4 regions of the Thalassotalea hakodatensis genome follow, and region 3 is predicted to be linked to each of the others. Evidence: predicted binding sites of a transcription regulator. Region 3 holds the regulator's gene; each other region holds the start of a gene.

Evidence for each region. Region 3 encodes sigma-54, which starts transcription at its own class of promoters, with help from an activator protein. Its sites were predicted from a motif close to GTTGGCACGNNNNTNGNNT; they were not measured.
Region 1: the regulator sigma-54 is predicted to act here: its motif matches at 1,929-1,947, upstream of QUE72_RS01435 (TorF family putative porin).
Region 2: the regulator sigma-54 is predicted to act here: its motif matches at 2,482-2,500, upstream of QUE72_RS15575 (PEP-CTERM sorting domain-containing protein).
Region 4: the regulator sigma-54 is predicted to act here: its motif matches at 2,801-2,819, upstream of QUE72_RS12445 (DUF2884 family protein).

What each region holds. Positions count from the first base shown of each region.
Region 1 covers NZ_AP027365.1:344,815-350,206, forward strand. Annotated here, with positions in the region: gene QUE72_RS01425 (Dam family site-specific DNA-(adenine-N6)-methyltransferase) at 1-758, shown strand, start outside; gene QUE72_RS01430 (DUF2970 domain-containing protein) at 774-965, opposite strand; gene QUE72_RS01435 (TorF family putative porin) at 1,214-1,882, opposite strand; gene rpe (ribulose-phosphate 3-epimerase) at 2,160-2,828, shown strand; gene trpS (tryptophan--tRNA ligase) at 2,849-3,853, shown strand; gene QUE72_RS01450 (hypothetical protein) at 3,941-4,990, opposite strand; gene QUE72_RS01455 (ThiF family adenylyltransferase) at 5,028-5,392, opposite strand, start outside.
Region 2 covers NZ_AP027365.1:3,523,055-3,528,446, reverse strand. Annotated here, with positions in the region: gene QUE72_RS15600 (prepilin-type N-terminal cleavage/methylation domain-containing protein) at 1-164, shown strand, start outside; gene QUE72_RS15595 (type II secretion system protein) at 161-670, shown strand; gene QUE72_RS15590 (type II secretion system protein) at 660-1,205, shown strand; gene QUE72_RS15585 (type II secretion system protein) at 1,205-1,954, shown strand; gene QUE72_RS15580 (pilus assembly PilX N-terminal domain-containing protein) at 1,974-2,384, shown strand; gene QUE72_RS15575 (PEP-CTERM sorting domain-containing protein) at 2,558-3,187, shown strand; gene QUE72_RS15570 (LamG domain-containing protein) at 3,413-5,392, shown strand, end outside.
Region 3 covers NZ_AP027365.1:651,784-657,175, reverse strand. Annotated here, with positions in the region: gene kdsC (3-deoxy-manno-octulosonate-8-phosphatase KdsC) at 1-94, shown strand, start outside; gene lptC (LPS export ABC transporter periplasmic protein LptC) at 91-657, shown strand; gene lptA (lipopolysaccharide transport periplasmic protein LptA) at 623-1,147, shown strand; gene lptB (LPS export ABC transporter ATP-binding protein) at 1,144-1,875, shown strand; gene QUE72_RS02785 (RNA polymerase factor sigma-54) at 1,932-3,437, shown strand; gene hpf (ribosome hibernation promoting factor) at 3,462-3,749, shown strand; gene ptsN (PTS IIA-like nitrogen regulatory protein PtsN) at 3,772-4,227, shown strand; gene rapZ (RNase adapter RapZ) at 4,243-5,097, shown strand; gene QUE72_RS02765 (HPr family phosphocarrier protein) at 5,237-5,392, shown strand, end outside.
Region 4 covers NZ_AP027365.1:2,818,527-2,823,918, forward strand. Annotated here, with positions in the region: gene prsT (XrtA/PEP-CTERM system TPR-repeat protein PrsT) at 1-79, opposite strand, end outside; gene QUE72_RS12435 (PEP-CTERM sorting domain-containing protein) at 313-1,080, shown strand; gene QUE72_RS12440 (tRNA-uridine aminocarboxypropyltransferase) at 1,109-1,867, opposite strand; gene QUE72_RS12445 (DUF2884 family protein) at 1,966-2,760, opposite strand; gene lepB (signal peptidase I) at 3,058-3,714, shown strand; gene hpf (ribosome hibernation-promoting factor, HPF/YfiA family) at 3,781-4,137, opposite strand; gene QUE72_RS12460 (GNAT family N-acetyltransferase) at 4,275-4,784, opposite strand; gene QUE72_RS12465 (DUF3718 domain-containing protein) at 4,990-5,334, shown strand.

The DNA.
Region 1 (5,392 bases), 310 kb from region 3:
AAATAAACACGTTATTGCCAAATGGCGAACGATTAATTGAACCTTTTGTGGGTGCGGGATCAGTCTTTCTTAATAGTGATTTTGAGCGTTATGTACTAAACGATATTAATAAAGACTTAATTAATCTCTACCAAACTATTCAACAAGATCCCGTTAACTTTATTGACGATGCTAAACGCTTTTTCGTTAGTGAGAATAATCTGCCTGAAGCCTATTACCATTTGCGCAGCGAATTTAATGCTACGGTCGATAAGCACTATCGTTCGTTATTGTTTTTGTATATGAACCGCCACGGTTACAATGGTTTATGTCGATATAATAAGTCAGGCGGTTACAATGTCCCGTTTGGTAAATACAAAAAGCCTTATTTCCCAGAAGCTGAGTTAGAGTTTTTTGCGGAAAAAGCAAAGAAAGCCATTTTTATTTGCGAGGGCTATCGACAAACCTTTGCTCGTGCTAATGATGGTGACGTTATTTATTGTGATCCACCTTACGTACCATTGAGCAAAACAGCAAGCTTTACCAGTTATGCTGGTAATGGTTTTGGCTTAGACGAACAAGCAGATTTAGCAAACGCTGCTGAAGAGGTAACGAGCGAGAAGAAGGTCAGTGTGTTGATCAGTAATCACGATACCATTTGGACACGTAAAATATATCAAGGCGCGAAAACACGAAAGTCGATCAAAGTGTCACGAACGATTAGTCAGAAAGGTACTACGCGTAAGAAAGTTGCAGAATTGATGGTACTTTATAAATAACGCAGTGTGTTATGTTTATTTTACGACTAAAGAAACTACAGTAAATAAACCAAGTACAAACAAAATGACAGCAATTAAACCAACTATCACGAAGTGGCTAAATTTACCTTGAGAGAAGTCTCGTTCCCTATTTTTATTACTTTGTACACCTAAAAAGGCGGCTGCAACGCTTTTTACTGTTTCTTTTAATGGCTGTGCGTTTTTCATAGTGCGTTTCTTTAAGAATAAATAAAACGATGAAAACCACTTTAGCATTAAAACCAAATCGGGTCATTATTTAAGCTCAGGTTAACTATGAAATAAAATTAAGCGACTCTTGTTAATTGAGATAGCACAATTTCTTATACAAAGCTGAGGTTATTGAATCAATTAGACCGTTAAAGAAAAAGGCCTGATGATTGAATGTTTCCATCGTTTGAAACCGTTCAGTATCAGGCTTTTTTGAGAATGGTTACTTATAGATCGAAATCTATCGCATAGGCTAAATATACTTTAAGATCACCAGCACCACCGTCTAAGTCTGTTTGAGAAGCACCTAAAGTAAAGCCACTTTTACTGATACTAACGCCATAATCAATTGAATCTTCGGCTAACCAATCACCAGAATAAGAACCTAAGTGAAGACCAACTTCTGCTTCATTAGTTAATGCGAAACTATAATCTGCTGAGGCATAAATGGTATCACCAGCATCAGCTCCTTCTCCGTCAGTTAATACAGCAACACCTAAAGTTAAACCACTGAAACTGATATTCGCATAAACCTCTGAAAAATCAGCATCACCAGTTGTTTCATCAGGATAGGCGTAATAAATAAACCCGACATCATATGAAACTGTTTCATTGATATCACCACCAAAACCGGCATAAAAATCAAGTTCATAAGTCATGCCGTCAGCCCAATCGGCATTTGATACCCAAGTACCAGCGTAAAAGCCTGTATCACCTGCGTAATCAATACCGCCTGAAACAGCAGCTTTACCACCAGTTTGTTCTAAACCACGCCATAAATAATTGCTTGTCACTGCGGCATTAGCAGACCATTCACTTGCAATAGCAGGGGTTGTTAATGTTGATGAAGCTAAGATTGTTGAAACGAGTGCGACTTTCATTAAGTTATTTTTCATATTTTTCTCATAAAGTTATTGTTGTGTCTATTATTTACTATGGGTTTTGCAAAAGCAGTGCCTACGGTAAATAAAAAACAAAAAACTAATAAAATCATTTAAATACAATTGGTTATGAAATTAGTTTATTTGTGTGTTCAATTTTATATTGTCTTGGGTGATCAATACTGGTGCAGGAGGAAGGCGAAATGAGCAAAAAAAGTGCAATTGACATTGGTCGATTATTATTGAAATTTAGTATAAAGTAGCGCAGATTTTTCAAAGGGGTGTTGGATTTATGTCTTCTTATATTATTGCGCCATCAATTTTATCTGCTGATTTCGCTCGTCTTGGTGAAGAAGTTGAAAATGTGATCAGCGCAGGTGCTGATGTGATTCATTTTGATGTGATGGATAATCATTACGTACCAAACTTATCTTTTGGACCGATGGTGTGTCAGTCATTGCGTGATTATGGCATTACTGCTCCAATTGATGTTCACCTAATGGTTAAACCGGTTGACTCATTAATTCCCGCATTTGCAAAAGCAGGCGCTAATATCATTACTTTTCATCCAGAGGCGAGTGAGCATGTTGATCGCACTTTGCAGTTGATTAAAGAGCAAGGTTGTCAGGCTGGCGTCGTGTTAAACCCTGCCACGCCTTTGCATATTTTAGATTTTGTGATGGACAAAGTAGACGTGGTGTTATTGATGTCTGTGAATCCCGGTTTTGGCGGACAATCGTTTATTCCAACAACACTAGAAAAAATTAAATTAGTAAGAGAAAAAATTCGCCAAAGTGGCCGAGATATTCGTTTAGAGGTAGATGGAGGCGTAAAAGCCGATAATATCGCTGATATCGCTAAAGCGGGGGCTGATATGTTTGTCGCTGGTTCTGCAATTTTTTCTCAACCAGACTATAAAGAAGCGATTGATGGGATGCGTCGAGCGCTTGCAACTGTTTGATAAATTTTAGGTAAAAGAAAATGACAAAACCAGTAGTATTAAGTGGCTGTCAGCCGTCGGGCGAATTAACCATTGGTAATTATTTAGGCGCATTAAAGCAATGGGTAAATATGCAACAAAGTCACGACTGTTATTATATGTTGGTGAATCAACATGCGATAACGGTTCGTCCTGAAGCAGATGCTCTTAGAAAAGCAACGCTAGATGGCCTTGCACTATATTTAGCCTGTGGCATTGATCCTGAGCAAAGCACTATTTTTATTCAGTCACATGTACCAGAGCATGCCCAATTAAGCTGGGTGTTAAATTGCTATACGCAAATGGGCGAGCTTAATCGCATGACCCAATATAAAGATAAGTCTCAAAAGTCAGAAGCAAACATGAACGCAGGTTTGTTCACTTACCCGGTGCTAATGGCGGCAGATATTTTGTTATACGGTGCCAATGAAGTGCCAGTTGGGGACGACCAAAAGCAACATTTAGAATTAGCCCGTGATATTGCGACACGTTTTAATAATTTATATGGTGATATTTTTAACGTACCTGAACCTCAGATACCCGAATTTGGTGCGCGTATTATGAGTTTGCAAGATCCCACTAAGAAAATGTCTAAATCAGATACAAACCCAGGCAACTTTATTGGCTTGTTAGAAGATCCTAAAAAAATCAGCAAAAAAATAAAACGTGCAATCACTGACTCAGATGAGCAAGCGCGTATTTATTTTGATGTGGCAGAAAAGCCAGGGGTATCAAACTTATTAACGTTATTGTCATGTTCTACAGGGCAATCAATAACGGAATTAGTGCCACAATACGAAGATAAAATGTATGGGCATTTAAAAGGTGATGTAGCAGATGCTGTCGTGGCAATGTTAGAGCCAATTCAAACGCGCTTTCATGAATATCGCAATGATGAAGCTTTTATGAATAGCGTGATGCAAAAAGGCGCAGAGAAAGCTTCTGAGCGCGCAGAGCATGTATTGAAAGCCGTTTATAACGCGGTGGGTTTTATTGCTAAGCCGTAATTGAACTTTTTCAAACCATGGTGACAAGCTAGCGTAGCTTGTCACCATTAAGCATTGTTTAGTTATCTGTAGAATGCACCTGTAGTGCTATGTTTGGCGTTGATAAGACGTTATTGTACGTCTTAAAGTACGATGCTTGACAGGTTTTGCTGTATAACCTAGTCGTAAAAACATTAAGCCGTGGTGTCCATCAGGAGATATACCTTTCATATCTTGTTTGATCTGCTCAATGTTAGGCATGAATTCTGGTTCAATGTTTAACCCTCTTAATGAGTATATAGGCGCTGCTGCATAAGGTTGAACGGATAATTCTTCCATAGCAGCTTGTAACCAAAAGCGTTGTAATGCTTGGCCCCCTTTTATCACTGATGCGCGAGTATTATCCGCGATAGAAATCAAGGCGAGTACCGGAGAAAAACTAATAGGTACCTGAACGGAACGAAAGCCGAGTATTTTTGATACCCCAAGCTTATTGAAAAAGCTAATTGTTTTCCAATTCGACATCATTTGAAAAAAGGGTCTTGCTGGTGGTTCAATTTCCAGCGTTGATACAGGCATACCTTCTTGTGGCTTCGGATCATCAAAAATAACCGAAGAATATAGTTCTTGATGAAGTATTTTACTTTCAAAGCGTAAACTCTCAGCGTGTCGCATTACCGGTAAAGCTGATTTTTTTGCTGATTTATCAGTAAAAAAGGTAACCTTAGCATCATGGTATTCTGCTGCTTGTGCTAATCGAGTTAATACTTCATCTTTCACGGGTCCTTTGAAAGGAAATCGTCTATCGGTACAGCGTTTAGCGATTACATCTGCAAGGTTATGAGTTGCCGAATGGCTTTGCTTAAAGCTAATGTCGGCAACATGACGAGGAGCATTTTCTGGTGATGGTAAAATATTTACTTGAGCGGTGTAGCCGAGTTGTTCTGCTTGAATCACTGTATTTTCTACCACCGCACCAAGTGATATATCCGATAAAATATAATCTTCATCAGTTGCTTTTCCAGAACGTGTTTCATCAATGTAAAAACTGAGAACCCCGTTTTTATGGTACTCGTATGTAAATGGTGAACTATTATCAGCTGAAGGCGCAAATATTGCGGCTTTAATGATGGTTTCTAAATCGGAATGGTTGAGCACAAAGCGTACCTTTCTAGCAGTGAATGAAACAGTTGGTTTAAATCGCCATTTTCTTTTTGGCGATGATATAAGCTAATCTTTGAATAGGGTTATTGTTACCACCTGGTCGCCATGTTTTTTTATACTGATTTGTATAGGCGTCAAAATGTAGACCCCAAGGGACATTGAGCACTTTGCCGCGATTTAGAAAAATTTTCATCACTTGTGATGCAGCAACGCCAGCGGCTAGTTGGCAACCAATAAAAGTAGAAGGACCTTTTTTATTGGCTAAATCAAGTCTTGTTGGATCCACTAAATAGGCACTTTGTAGCGCGGCAGGGGTTAAGCCAAGAAAAAATTTTAAGTATTGCTCATTTTCAGTATGGCCTGCTAAGCGAAAATATTGCTCGAATGTCATCTCAC
Region 2 (5,392 bases), 1.4 Mb from region 3:
ATCGCGATGAGTTTACACACACTGCCACTACTGATAGTACTCGGTTTATCATTTATCCAAAAGGTCAAGCAGTACCTAATAACATTAATGAAGACTGTATCGTGTTTTATCTAGCGGCTACCGATACATCTAAAGCTAAAGTGGGCATGAACCCTTGCCCATGATAACGACTCCACATCGCCCGTTACAAGGGTTTACCACCATTGAAATGGTCGTAACTATTATTATTTTAGCGATTGTTGCGGTAACGATTGTACCTAAATGGTTTACTAGCAACGGTTATGAAGAAATGACCTATCAAGATGAAATCATCACAACCTTGCGTGCTGTGCAAATGCGCGCAATGCAACAAGCAACGGATGAACATTGCCATACGGTAAAAGTGCAAGCGAAAACTATTGGGTTATTAGCAACAGATCTTAGTACCTCGAATAATTGTCATGCGAGTAATTGGCAGGATGATGCACGATATGACTTAACCAAAGAAGATGGCCCTACGAGTGTTCAAATAGATGCAAATCATGAGGTAGCTTTTAGCGGAGCAGATATTCAATTTGATAAGATGGGACGGCCGAACAATTGTACCGCACCTTGTGAAATACAGATACAAGGCAGCGAAAAAACCGTAAAAGTATTGGTAAATATAGAAGGCTTTATTTATGAAGGTTAAGAGTAAAGGCTTTACGTTAATCGAAACCATTGTTGGTATGGTGGTGCTTTCTATTTCATTTGCCGTTTTAACTAGTTTATTATACCCCGCGACTGAGCAAAGTGCGAGTGTATTGCATCAAATACGAGGTGCTGAATTAGCACAATCAATGCTCAATGAAATTCAGCAAAAAGCATTCGATGAAAATAGCGATAAGTCTGGAGGCCGATTACGCTGTGGTGAAACAGGTATTGCTGCATGCAGCACAAGCATGGGAAATGAAGAAGCTAATGAACGTAAGCAATTTGATGATGTAGATGATTACCATGGGCTAATTTATAACGTCGGTGAAATTGAAGATTCTCAAGAAAATGCTCTTGATTATTTAGGCTATACCTTATCGGTCAAAGTAGGCAATGATAGTGACTATAATGGTGCTACTTATGAAGAAGGTGATACTGATGATAATCGCAATACGGCAAAACTTATCACGGTGACTGTAACAACGCCAACAGGTTACGAACTTACGTTTTCAACCTACCGGACAAACCACTGATGTTCTCTCAAAGCTCTATACGTCAAGCGCATGGTTTTACCTTGATTGAGTTAATTACGGTTATTGTAATCCTGGGGATATTGGCGGTAGGTGTTAGTAACTTTTTGCAATTTGGCAGTAATATTTACGCCGAATCTACTGCTCGAGATAAGTTAGTTAGTGGTGCGCGATTTGCAATTGAACGACTAAATAGAGAAGTGCGACAAGCATTACCAAACTCTTTACGTGTGACAAATGCTGGTAGCTCAACGTGCTTAACCTTCATGCCGATATGGGGCGTAACGACTTATATTGATATTCCTGTATCGCCAGAGTCACCAAAAAACGCTATAGAAGTTGTACCATTTGAAGTGAGAGATATTGCAAACGCAGATAAAGTGATTGTGTACCCTACACATCAATCAGATACGAATGTAGCTTCTGGTAAAGTACAAAGCTTCACTACCATTGATGACTCAATAATACCCTGGCGGGTAAACTTTGCTACTAACGTGATATTTAATACAGATTCACCCACTAAGCGCGTTTATTTTATTGGCAATAACACTCAAATTTGCTTAACAAGCACAGGTACTTTACAGCGTAATAGTGTGACAATCGCTGAAGGTATAGACACAGCATCGTCAATTATTGAAGTGATACCAGCAAGTTTACAACGAAACGCGTTAGTGCGTATTTCGCTGTTATTTAAAGAAAATGATGAACAAGCATTGTTTAGTAATGAGATACAGGTGCCAAATGTTCCATAGCGTATCAGGAAAAAATACAATGAATAGAAAGCAACTACGAGGCAGTGCGCTTGTGATCGCTATTTTCGTTATTGTTGTCATGAGTTTACTTGGCGTAGCATTAGTAAAAATGCTACGCACAAGTAGCAATACCGTGGTTTATGAAGTGCTTGGCACTCGCGCTTTTCATGCTGCTCAAACAGGTATGCAATGGCAACTAAATAAACTCTTCCCATTAAACAACCCTGCACAACGTTGCACATCTTTTGGGCCTGCGCCACGGATTGATTCTGTCGATGGTTTTCAAAATTGCCAAGTGATAAATACAACGTGTGAAGACAATATTGAAGTTTCTGGTGTGCGTTATTACCGATTAACTAGCACGGGAAGCTGCGCTGTTGATGATGTTGTGACATCTCGAACGATAGAAGTACAGGCACGTAGTTTATAACACTCCTGTAACACAATATTGTAGGATTTCTTTACAGTATTAAATTTTTCACCGTTAAATTTTTCATCAATATATTGAAAATAATGAAAAATATATTATTGGCATGTAATTTGATTGTAAAAACTCAAGATTACACGTTTTGTGAGTCTTCTCATTAAATAGAGGTGGTATTAATGAAAAGTTTTTTTAGCCTAATATTATTATCGATATGTTTAACTAGTGCTTCACAGGCAACGCTGATCACTAATTTAACGCAGTCTGAACTTGATAGTCATGATTATACTAACGCGGTCGATCAGTTATCATCAGCCTCTGAAAATATTCACTATGTTTCAGCAAATGGGTGGGATTATGCATGGGTTTCACCAGTAAATGCAGAAACTTGGGGAACAAACACATTATACGCGCCTGAAGTTCAACAAAACTGGACGTATGCTACGTTAGAACAATTGGTGTTTATTCATCAGGTATTAACTTTAGATGCTTTTACCATTAAAGATGCTCAGGGAAATGCGACAGGTTATATCCACGCTGTAGAGTATTTTAATTCCGTTTTTACTGGTCTGAATCAGAATATATTAGATCAAGACGTTGTCACTACAAGTGATTTCCTTATTGGTATAATTGCCAGTGAGCGAAACGAAGCGGGGCTAATTCCTTTTTATCTTGATTTTGCTGATACCTTTTATGTAAGGGAATCGTTAGTTGACACCCCATCAGCTGATGTACCTGAACCAGCGTCATTACTTTTAATTGCGCTAGGTCTTGTTTTTATAGTGTCTCGTAAGTTAGTACGTTACTAGATTGATTACCGCTTTTACACATAACGATGTTGTTTATGAGAACATTGTTATTCGTAACCCGATGTTTCATGAAAATCTTCCCCGCACATGCGGGGTTTTTTCTTTTTGTATTGCTGTCGCAATTGAAATTAATATTATTTTTATAAATACAAGCTGTTACTTGTCAATTCGATAACATCAGAGTACCTTTTAACTAATCATGTGCGAAACCGTGTCAAGGAACATATGTATATTAAGGTATTTGCTGCTACCATTTTGTTATGTTGTTCAGTGGTTGCTAATGCAATAGATTGTTCAGAGATCTTTCCTCAGCAAGATCATTCATTTGCTGTGAACGGCAGTAAACAATTTTTTTCGTATGGTGATGATAGTGAATGTAATAGCAATAAGTGCAAGAGCGTTACTATACCGACCTTTACCCCCCCTTCTGTAACCGGTTTACCCAATAACGGCGCGTTTAATCTAACCACCGTAACCGATGGGGTTTATTATTATTCTAGTTGGGGACTTACTGACAGTGAAGGGCTGACATTTTCTGGAGCAGGTACAGCGGTTATTTACATTGACGGAAACGCGACAATTCCTGTTGGTTCTGAAGTTAACTTATCAGGAGTACCAAGCAATATTTTAATTGTTGTAACTGGAGCCTTAACGATTGCCGACGATGTCAAAATTAATGCGAATATTTATGTGGCTGGTTCTGCTGTAATAGGAAGTTTGGGTGGGAATGACTTTGATATTAATGGCGCTATTTCAGTTGGTGGAGCGCTAGCGGTATATGGTGAAGGTGAATTTGATTTTGATGCTGAAGATATAACCGATATGGATACACATGGTTTATGTGTCAATACTAAACCTTTTGACTTTTCTTGTAATTCAACATTTGTCGATGGTTTAACGAGCCACACAAATAATGGCCAAATACATTTTTATCGTGATAGTAAAATTATCAATAATCCTGATAACCTTCTCGCTACAGCAAGGATTATGCATTCAAGTAATAATTCTTCTTGTGATATCTATGGGCAATGTTCAGCTTCAGGTTCACCAACCACTAAAATTGTCGAGTCTCGATTTAAAACAACATCAAGTAGCCGAGATTTCAGTGTCTCACGAAATAGTACGAGAACTATCAATGGCAATAACTTTGAAGAAGTCGAAATAGAAAGAGATGGCACGTTAAACTTTTCATCTAACTATTCTGAATATCGCATTGAAACACTATCATTAAAAGCTAACGCTACTTTGCGCTTGACGCCAGGTGATTATTGGATTGAAGAGTTAACCTATTCAGGCGTTGCTCTTAATTTTGAAGTGATTGGCAGTGGCTTAGTACGTCTGTTTTTTAAAGATGGTGATGGAAATAATAATGCGCTGGAGTTACCAAGAAATACTACGATAAATCAGGGGGGGAATGCGAGTGAATTTCATATTTATGCCTATCAAGGCGTAAAGTTAAACCGTAACGTTAATCTGACTGCGCTCTTATATGCCATTGAAGATATTGAAATTGAAAGGAGCGCCACTATTTTAGGCGCAATTTCGGGTGATAATATTGAATTGAAGCGAGACTCTTTTGTTACTTACAGTTGTGGCTCAACAGCACAACCAAAAGAAGTGTTGCATTTAAAAATGGAAGAGCCAACGTGGCAAGGTGGCACTGGCTTAGTTACTGACAGTATTAATGGCATCAACGGTACTGCTTATAATGGCGCTAATACCGTTGGTAATGCGTCATGTCGATATGGTGAGTTTGATGGACGTAACGATCACGTTGAAATTCCCCACAACGACCTATTAAACGGTTCTTCAACCTTAACTTATGCTGCTTATTTTAGGGCGAATAGTTGGAATGGTACTACACAAATAATGGCCAAATCAGTACACGGCGGTGGATCTGGTAGAGCACAAATGGGTATTTTTTCTGAAAGAGGTGTTTTAAAGGGGCGGGCCGAAACGGTTAATGGTAGGCATGAAATTACGTCGTCATTACCTGCAATATTAGGTGATTGGGTACATGTTGCTTTGGTATTTGATGGTTCAAGTTTAAAGCTATATCAAGACGGTGTCGTTGTTGCTAGTAAATCTTTCTCTGCGACAACATTAGTTCAAACCAATGACCCATTAGCGATCAGTAAACGGGTAGGTACCAATCAATATTTCTTCCATGGTCTTATTGATGATATTCATGTTTTTCAAAATGCA
Region 3 (5,392 bases):
TACTCGTGGTGGCTTTGGTGCAGTTAGGGAAACCTGTGACTTATTCATGCAAAGTCAAAACACATTACACAATGCCACAGGCGCAAGTATATGAGCCGAACTCAGGTATTATCGTTTTTATTTTTTGCTTTTGCTATTGCGGCATACAGTGTGCTTGAATGGCATCACACGAAAAAAGAAGACATTGAAGTGGTTGAGAATAACATCACGCCTGACTTTATCGCCGAATCACTTAAAAGTGAGGCTTTTTCGTTACTAGGAAGCTTAACCTATCGCATTGATGCAAGGCGAATGGAACATTACAACGAATTAGCAGTCACATACTTTGAGTACCCTAAATATACCTTATACCCAAAAGATAGTGATGTTCCTTGGAAAATAAGCGCTAATGAAGGCACACTTTACAATAGCAATCGAGTCAAACTCGAAAACAACGTATTATTAATTTCAACGGATGAAAAAAGTTTAATTAGAGAAATTCATGGAAAGTATTTAGAACTCGATTTAAATACCAATATTATTAGCTCAGAAAATCGCATAGAAATAAAAGGTGTTGATTTTGCTATGCAAGGCACAGGGTTAATAATAGACTTAAACACGAAACAGGTAACACTCACACAACATGAACAAACTATTTATCAACCGTCTGCACATTAGTCTTTTATTATTAAGCATGAGTGTTAGCACTGTGTTCAATGTTAACGCTGCCAAAATTGACTTACAGCAAGAAATTAGCATTGATGCTTCTCGACAAGCTGCTGATCTTAAAAATAAAATTTTCAGTTATATTGACAATGTTGTAATTAAGCAAGGTTCATTAGTGATCAACGCTGATCTTGTTCAAGTTATTACGGCAACAGAAACGGATACAAAAACTTATATTGCCCAAGGTAAACCCGCCACGTTTAAACAAACGCTAGAAGATGGAACACACATTTACCTACAAGCTGATGAAATAAAATATGAGCCAGCCAAAAACACAGTGACCATTTCCGGTAATGCCGAATTACGTCAAGAAGGCAGTAAAGTAAACGGTAGTGTGATTACCTATAATTTCTTAACTGAACAAGTACTTGCTAAAAGCGAGAATGATCAACGCGTTAAAACCGTATTACAGCCAAAGCAATTAGAAGAAAAAAATCCATGAACAATGCGAAATTAAATGCTACTCACTTGGCTAAATCCTATAAAGGGCGTATGGTAGTTAAAAATGTTGGCTTAGAAGTAAATGCTGGCCAAATCGTTGGTTTGTTAGGGCCAAATGGTGCAGGAAAAACCACCTCATTTTATATGATAGTAGGCTTGGTTACCCAAGATAACGGCAGCATTACGTTAAATGACGAAGATATCACTTTGCTACCAATGCACGAACGAGCACGCAGAGGTATTGGCTATCTTCCACAAGAAGCGTCTATTTTTCGAAAATTGACTGTATATGAAAATATTATGGCGATTTTACAAACGAGAAAAGAACTAACAGAAATAGAACGAGAAGAAAAACTAGAACATTTAGTAGAAGAATTTAACATTGGACATATTACCGAAAATTTAGGTATGAGTTTATCTGGTGGTGAACGTCGTCGAGTAGAAATTGCCAGAGCACTAGCAGCTGACCCTAAGTTTATTCTGTTAGATGAGCCTTTTGCGGGTGTTGATCCAATTTCTGTAGGTGATATAAAAAAAATTATTCTACACTTAAAAAATAAAGGCATCGGCATATTAATAACCGATCATAACGTTAGAGAAACACTTGATGTGTGTGAACATGCTTACATTGTAAGCCATGGCGAACTCATTGCCCAAGGTGATGCAGATCAAATCCTAGCGAATCAACAAGTCAGAGATGTATATCTTGGTGAACAATTCACGTTATAGTTATAATATGCTTTAGCAAAAATATAAGATTTACTTGAAAGGATAAGAAGTAATTAATGCGCCCAAGTCTGCAACTACGTATCGGACAACAACTCACAATGACGCCGCAACTCCAGCAGGCGATCAAGTTATTGCAGTTGTCCACGTTGGATTTACAACAAGAAATTCAAGAAGCACTAGAAAGCAACCCTTTGCTTGAGGTTGACGAATCATCATCGTCTGTAGAAGACAACCAACCTGATCGTTTAGAAGAAGCTTTTTCCGCAAACACTAATGACGAGAAACCAAACAATAACGATGGTTCAGAAGACTCTACCCCAACGGTAGACGAAATTAGTACCACCGAAGCAATGGATAAATCAGATATCCCTGAAGAACTGAATATCGATACAACATGGGATGAAAGTTACAGTGCTGGCGTATCAAATACCGGCGCAGCACCTATCTCTGACGATTACGTTTACCAAGGCGAAACCACCGATTCCATCCAAGATCACCTACGCTGGCAAATGAAGCTAACCCCGTTCAGTGAAACAGACGAAGCTATAGCCATGGCAATCATCGACGCCATTGACGATGCTGGCTATTTACGCGTCACCACAGAAGAAATTTTAGAATCAGTTGGTGTTGAAGACGTTGAACTTGATGAAGTCGAAGCAGTATTAAAGCGAATTAATGTTTTTGACCCCGTAGGCGTAGGTGCTCGATCAATTGCTGAATGCTTAACTATTCAACTGAACCAATTTGATAAAGACACACCATGGTTAAATGAAAGTAAACTCGTGATCAATGAGTACATTGATTTACTCGGTAACCGTGATTATCGACAAATCATGCGGAAAGCAAAACTCAAAGAAGATCAATTACGTGAAGTGATCCGCTTAATTCAATCTTTAGATCCTCGCCCTGGTGATTCTGTGATCCAAGGTGAAGATCAATATGTGGTACCTGATGTATCAGTCGAAAAGAAAAATGGTCGTTGGATCGTAGAATTAAACCCAGATACTGCACCAAGGCTTTCAGTAAATCAACAATACGCTTCAATGGCTCGCTCGATGAAAAACACGAATGACAGTCAGTTTATTCGATCAAACTTACAAGAAGCTAAATGGTTTATCAAAAGTTTAGAAAGTCGAAACGACACCTTATTAAAAGTGTCTAACTGTATTGTGCAACGTCAACAAGGATTCTTTGAACACGGCCCAGAAGCCATGCGTCCAATGGTGTTAAACGACATTGCTGAAGCTGTAGACATGCATGAATCGACCATTTCACGAGTGACCACGCAAAAATACATGCATACACCGCGTGGTATTTTTGAACTTAAATATTTTTTCTCTAGTCATGTAAGTACAGAAAATGGCGGAGAATGTTCTTCAACAGCGATTCGCGCTTTAATTAAAAAGCTCGTTGCTGCAGAAGTGCCTGCTAAGCCACTGAGTGATAGCAAAATGGCAGAACTATTGGCTGAACAGGGTATCAATGTTGCTAGACGGACGATTGCTAAATATCGAGAATCGTTAAATATTCCACCGTCTAACCAACGTAAAAGTTTACTTTAACTCTCTAGTAAAAGGATAACGCTTATGCAAATTAACCTTGCCGGACATCATGTTGAAATTACTGAACCTATGCGCGATAGCGTCAATAAAAAGTTTGCAAAGCTAGAGCGGCACTTCGATCACATTAACAATGTTTATGTTGTGTTAACGGTTGAGAAACTGAGTCAAATTGCTGAAGCAACCGTACACCTAAGTGGCACTGAAGTGCATGCTAAAGCGGAAAATAATGATATGTACACATCAATAGATTCACTCGTCAATAAGCTCGATAAACAGATCCTCAAATACAAGGGAAAAATTAATCAACATTAGTTTGTTGATCACAAAATCCACTATGAATTTTATCGATATCATCAAAGAGGACTGCACACTGTGTGCAGTCCAAGCTACCAGCAAAAAACGTATTCTTGAACTTTTATGCAGTAAAGCTGCTGATACCAACGATCAAGTCACCACTTATAATTTACTTGAAAGCTTAATGTTAAGAGAGAAAATGGGCTCTACCGGTATCGGTAATGGTATTGCTATTCCACACGGTCGGCTAACATCAACAGATAAAGTCATGATTGTTATCGCTACAGCAGAAACCCCGATAGAATTTGACGCCATTGATAATCGGCCTGTAGATATTTTTATCGCCTTATTTGTACCGGAAGCTAAGTGCCAACAACATTTATCAACGCTACAAAGTATTGCCAAAGTATTCAGCGATAAAAGCGTGTGTAAGCAAGTACGCAAATGCGACAACAACCACGAATTATTTCAATTACTAAAATCTACTGCCCAATAACCTAGGATTTCATCAATGAAACTTACGATAGTAAGTGGCCGCTCCGGCTCAGGTAAAACAGTCGCTTTGCGCGTGTTAGAAGATTTAGGTTATTATTGTGTAGATAATATTCCTGTAAATTTATTACCGGCATTGACCCATACGGTTATTAATGACTACGAAACAGTTGCTGTAAGCCTAGACGTTAGGAACTTACCTGCTGAACCAACAGATGTACCAGAAATACTCGATTATTTACCTAGTGCAGTAGAGCTTTCTATTGTGTATTTAGACGCTGATGACGGCGATCTTATTAGACGGTTTAGCGAAACACGTCGTTTGCATCCGCTCATTCGCCAGAACATCGCACTCGACCAAGCGATGACTTTAGAAAAGAAATTACTTGAACCCATTGCTGCTCGCGCCAATTTATATATAAATACTAGTCAGTTAACACCACATCAACTTGCAGACTTGATACGCGAGCGAGTATTGGGCAAAAAAAGTGGTTCCATGGTAGTAGTGTTTGAATCATTTGGTTTTAAACACGGGCTACCAAAAGATGCAGATTTTGTCTTTGACGCGCGCTTTTTACCCAACCCTTTTTGGGAAAAAGAATTAAAGCCGTTTACTGGGTTAGAGCAACCAGTAAAAGACTTTCTCGCCAGCCAACCAATTGTGACCAAGTTTATCTGGCAGATAAACAGCTTTATGATGACTTGGTTACCGCATTTAGAACGGAATAATCGTAGTTATATTACTATCGCTATTGGCTGCACTGGTGGTAAGCATCGCTCTGTATATATTGCCGAATTGTTAGCATCTAACTTAAAGAAAGAGCGTAAAGATGTACAAGCTCGTCACCGCGATCTTAAATTACCCAGCACATAATAGACCTTTGTCTGGCAAGTATTTTTCATCATAATAACGTAGTAAGTAATTGAATGAATACAACGGTAAAAACGTAGCAGCTTTGAATAAATTACCTTTACACTAACAGCACGTCAACTTAAGGGATAAGGTTAAACATATGGCTCACTTTTCTCGCTCAATCATAATCAGCAACAAATTAGGGATACACGCTCGACCTGCCACTAAGTTAGCGCAATTAACTCAACAATTTAAAGCAACGGTAATGATTGAGTTAGAGGGTAAGCAAGTTGATGCCAGTAGCATAATGGGTTTA
Region 4 (5,392 bases), 2.1 Mb from region 3:
TCGTGCTTTCTGCCGCATCAATGCTTTGACTTGTTATGGCTAATAAAATACAAAACGTACATTGTGTAAATTGATTCATTAATCAAGTTCTCATTATTCCTTTTATGTCGTATGATAAGCTAGCAGATAGATAAACAGCAATAGCCGCTTGTTAATTAATCAGTGTCAGGTAACTTTACAGTTTATTTGTTTTTTACATTCAAAATAAAAAGTAAACATTAAAAAACAATGATTTAAATTCATGGCACAATAAATGCTAAGCTAGATAATTAGATGAAGTAATCTAATTAAAAATATTTAATGGTGATTAAAATGAAAGCTTTAAAATGGATTGGAGCAGTACTGTTTTCAGCAAGCTCAGTATTAGTTCAAGCACAGGATATTCCTGCAACGAGCATCAATGATAATTATATCGGTGCAGGTTATGGAAGCGATGTTAAAGGTAGCAACAGTATATATGACATTCAAAACATGGTCGTGCAACGCACAGGCACTACGCTAACCGTAGATGTTTTTACTAACTTTGCTGGAAAAAACGGTTATAACGGGATTGAATTTGGTGATTTATTTATGTCTACCGATTTACCTGTAAACATGAACGGTTGGAAAACATCACAAGAAAGCGAAACAGATCGTTACTCGAAGTATTCTAACAATACATCGACAAATTGGAATTATGCGTATGAGCTTCTTGAAAGTCATCGAGATAATAGCACACAAGGTCAAGGCCGTTTAGTGTCAGGTTTTGATAACACTGGTGTTAGAACATCAACTGATAGTTCGCATCGCCAAAATCAAGCAGTATCGTTAAGAAATTATAACAATATTCATACAAGTTACGGTGATGATAACTGGCACGCGAATAACAACAAAATTACCTTTTCGTTTGATGTAGCTGGTACCGCATTAGAAACCGCCACTCAAATCGCGTTTCGCTGGTCGATGACCTGTGCAAACGATATCATTGAAGGTTTAGTCTCTATCGCCGATGATCAGTCAGTTGAAATACCAGAGCCACAATCATTAATGTTGTTGTTACTGGGCTTTGCAGGGCTTGCATTAAGAAAGCGTGCTGTTTAGCAATAAATAATATCCTTCGATAAAGCGCCTATTTCGGCGCTTTATTTTTATCTACAGTATTCACAAAGTCTAGGTAAACACTTTCAATCGCAGGATCTAAATGATTTGGCTGACACACACTTTTTCGATAGCGATATTCAAAAAGTTGCTGCCAAAGCGACAAGTGTTCCGCCGCTTTATACTCCCCTGCTTCAGATAATAATAAACTGGCAACCTCTGCCGTTGATAATTGAAACCCCTGCTCTGCTTTACGAAGGCTGTATGTGGATACATAGCCACTAGCACTTAACACATCTAATGATAATGACAACACGGGTAATGTTGAAAGATAAGGACTTTTTCTAAACATTTTTTTAGCTTCACGCCAGCTGCCATCAAGTAAAATAAATAACGGTTTCTTGTTAGATTTCTTTTCAGGTAAGTGGTGATACACTTTCCTATCATCGGTTGCATATTGATGTGGGAAAATGACAAAAGGTTGGTAATCAGAATGATTAATAAGATTGATTAGCTCTTCACTTACTTCGGTTCTACGCCATTGAAAAGCATAGCTGTCAGTAATGACATCTGCTATTAAGCGACCAGTATTACTTGGCTTTAATACTTCACAATCATGCATCAAAAGTAAAAAGCCACAATGAGTTTGTTTTTTTTGCCGAAGCAGACAAATACAATGCTTTTGGGCTAGTTGACATAACTCACAACGCGTAACACCTTTACCTCTCGCATTAAAAGGCTTAGTAGATTGCGATTTTCGTTGAAAATATAACTGTTGTACTGCGTGCATGATATTGTCTTAAGAACAAAGAGACGCGTATTTTACGGGTTTATTCAGAAAAGAAAAAGGCATGTAAACATGCCTTACTATTATTGGCTTTGAAGTAGCTATGCTTTTTTACGATCGCTACTTTGTACTGTAATAACATCTAATTGAGGCATTTCATCAACTAGACTTTTTAATTGCTCTTCCAAGCGATCAATGCTTTCCACAGATTTGCACAATCCTTCAGCTTTTTGCTCTATTACCTCAGCTCTAGATTCCATTTCATACTCTACCTGCTCACCAAATTTCTCCATTTTTTCTTCAAAGGCATCCATATTACCACCAGCAAGCAATAGCTCTTGACCAACGGCTATGAGCAAGGTTCCCATTGAGTTTTGTACTGTCTCTTCAACAATATTTTCAATTTTTTGCTCGAAGTCTTCCCCTAAAAAGTCAGCGTCTAAACTACCATGCTCATCAATAGCAAACTGGTTAACATCAAAATTGTTTTCTACATCGACTTTTAGTGTGTTTAACTGCTGAGATAAATCAGCGCCAATTTTGTTACCTGCTCCTAGCAGTTCATCAAACGCTAAGTTTACCCCCTCAGATGCTAACTCTATTGCATCAATAGCAATACTTTTAACCTCTGGTACTAACCCCCTAATTTCACGAGAATATTGTGTAACAACTGCTTGTTGTTTTGCAGTTAAGCCAATTGTTTTATCGTTAATGACTAACTGTTGGTCATTGATAAGCTGGTAAAGCGTATTACCCTTCTTACTAAAACTGATCACGTCATTTTGAATACTTAACCCTGAATTTAAATCAATATCGCATGTATCTGTTGAGAAATGTGTGTCATGTGCCATTGCACTGGTCGATAATAATACTGCACCTGCAATCAATGTTTTCATCTTGTTATCCTTTATCATTCACGTTATTACTCCTTAAACAATACAAATGAAGTGCCAACTTTTATCTGTTTGATAATACAAGGGTTTATTATTATTTCTTTTAATGATACATATTTAGAAGCAGCATACTTAGGTCAAGTAGCTATTTTTTAGTTTATTTAACCAATTAAATCTAAAAATACTCTAATTATCTTCACGTTAGTCAATTAATCCAAAAATTTAAGTTCATAAGGGTAATAAAAGTGTTCATTTGCCGACTATAAATAATGCCACAAATACACTTTAAGGTTGCATGCAATGAAAAAACACATTAATAACTTTTGGAACAGCAATAAACTATTTGTACTATTTATTTTTTTGATGCTAGTGTTTCGAAGTGCGGTTGCTGACTGGAATGATGTGCCAACAGGTTCAATGAAACCAACAATCGTTGAGGGGGATCGCATTTTTATTAATAAGCTTGCTTATGATATTCAGCTACCTTTTGTTCAATACTCACTTTTTAAGCTAAGTGATCCTCAAGTAAATGACATCATTATTTTTGAATCAAAAGCCGCTCAGAAACGTCTAGTAAAACGCGTGATAGGCGCTCCAGGTGATACCGTTGAATTAATTAATAATCGCTTATTCATTAACAATAAGGCCATAAAATACCAGCAACACGGTCAGACGGAAAATACTGGTTTTTATGTATTTAATGAAAAGTTAGCGAATAATTCTCATAAAATTAAAGTGACTGAACAAAATAATAATTACGGAAACTTTCCAGCTGTTGTTGTACCAAACGATCATTACTTAGTACTTGGTGATAATAGGAACAATAGTGCCGACTCAAGAGTAATAGGGTTTGTACCGAGAAGTGAAATTATTGGTCGCACAAAACGAGTCGCATTTTCTCTAGATTATGATAATTACTACTTACCCCGTTTAGAGCGATTTTTGAAAGAAATTTAACATGGGTGCGATCTAAAAAGGCTTTTATGCCATTGACATTAGATCGCGTTTATTCGATTAAGTAGGTTAGGTTAAATTTAATTCCTGAACTTTTTCATGAGCAACATCAGGTGAAGTAACAATCGGTTTTTGATGAAGCTTCGATTTCAACAAACCCTTTCTGTGTTTTAGTGCAGCATCAAGCTTCTTCACAGAATTTGCTATTGCAGGATACATCACCTCTTCTTTAGCGGAAGCAACAACTGGTGCCCCTTCATAATTGGTGGTCAATTCTACATGGTGTTTACCATGCGCTTTTGTAATAATAACCTCTAGCGATATTAATGTAGGAAAATGGTTAGCAATCTTTTCAAGTTTTTCTTCGATATGTGATTTTACAGAATCAGTAACGTCAACGTGATGACCAGAAACGTTTATTTTCATAGCTTTTCCTTTTTTTAATTACCTATTATAAGACTGGGGTAAAAAAGCTAAAACGCAAGTAATAATCGCGAATAAATCATGTAAAAAACCCAAGTGCATATTATTGATACATATTTAGTATGATAATTATTCTCACCTTAAATTTTACGCTCAAATAATAATACCTTTTCATCTTGTTCTGGTAACGCAATCAATTTTATTTGCATAAACTTTAGCTTCGCTAATAAAGCAATTGAGCGACTATTCTTTGGATGACATATTGCTTGAATAGTACTAAGTTTAGCGCTCTTTTCGATAGAAGAAATCACACTTTCAGCCGCTTCATAAGCCAACCCCTTTCCATGAAACTCCTTTAACAATGCGTACCCTATCTCTGGATGTTTTATACCATCACGCTTTATCAAACCACATAGCCCTATTGCCCTATTTGAACTTTTTTGCACCACACAAAGTAAACAAAAGCCATATTGTGATAGCTGTGTTAGTGGCCCAGTATCAATGTAATGTTTCGCACTTTGTAAATCACGAACCGCTTTATCGCCAATATTTTTTAAAAATGCTGGCTCATTAAGTAATGCCAAGATCATATTGGCATCTTGATGCGTTAATAAACGCAAGGTTAACCGTTTTGTTTCGATGGTTATCAAAATATCCCCTCATTCATTCGATGACTTTATACTTATGAAAATTTCACTACTTTTTAGTTTATTTCACCAATAATTAAAAATCAATGTCGTTTTCAAATGACGAGAAAACATAAAAAAACTTATAAACAACTGTTTTTAATTAACTTTTTAACATTGGCACTTTCACTGCAATAGGTTTACTGAATCATGAAACAGGAGAGTTAGAATGAAATTAATCACAACAGCAATCACCGTAGCAGCACTTGCAATCGCATTTAACAGTAGCGCAAATAGTACAGCATTAACCTCTGCAACATTAGTATCTGCAAACGATAGCGTTACAACTACGTTATGTATGTCTGCAGCAAAAGGCAGTCGAGTAGCTTTATTAACATCGATAAAACAGTCAGGCTATTCACGTCAATATATTAACAATAATTTACACTGTAACGATTTACCCGTTAGTGACTTTGTTGCAAAGTATGGAAAATCACCTGAAAAAATTCAACGAATGTTAGACCCTAAGTACCGTCAAGGGCAAGTGACAATTAAGGATGTAACCGCTCCTTAGTCATCTAACCTATTTGTATATTCCCTTAGCACCATTTATTGGTGCTTTTTTTTGTAAT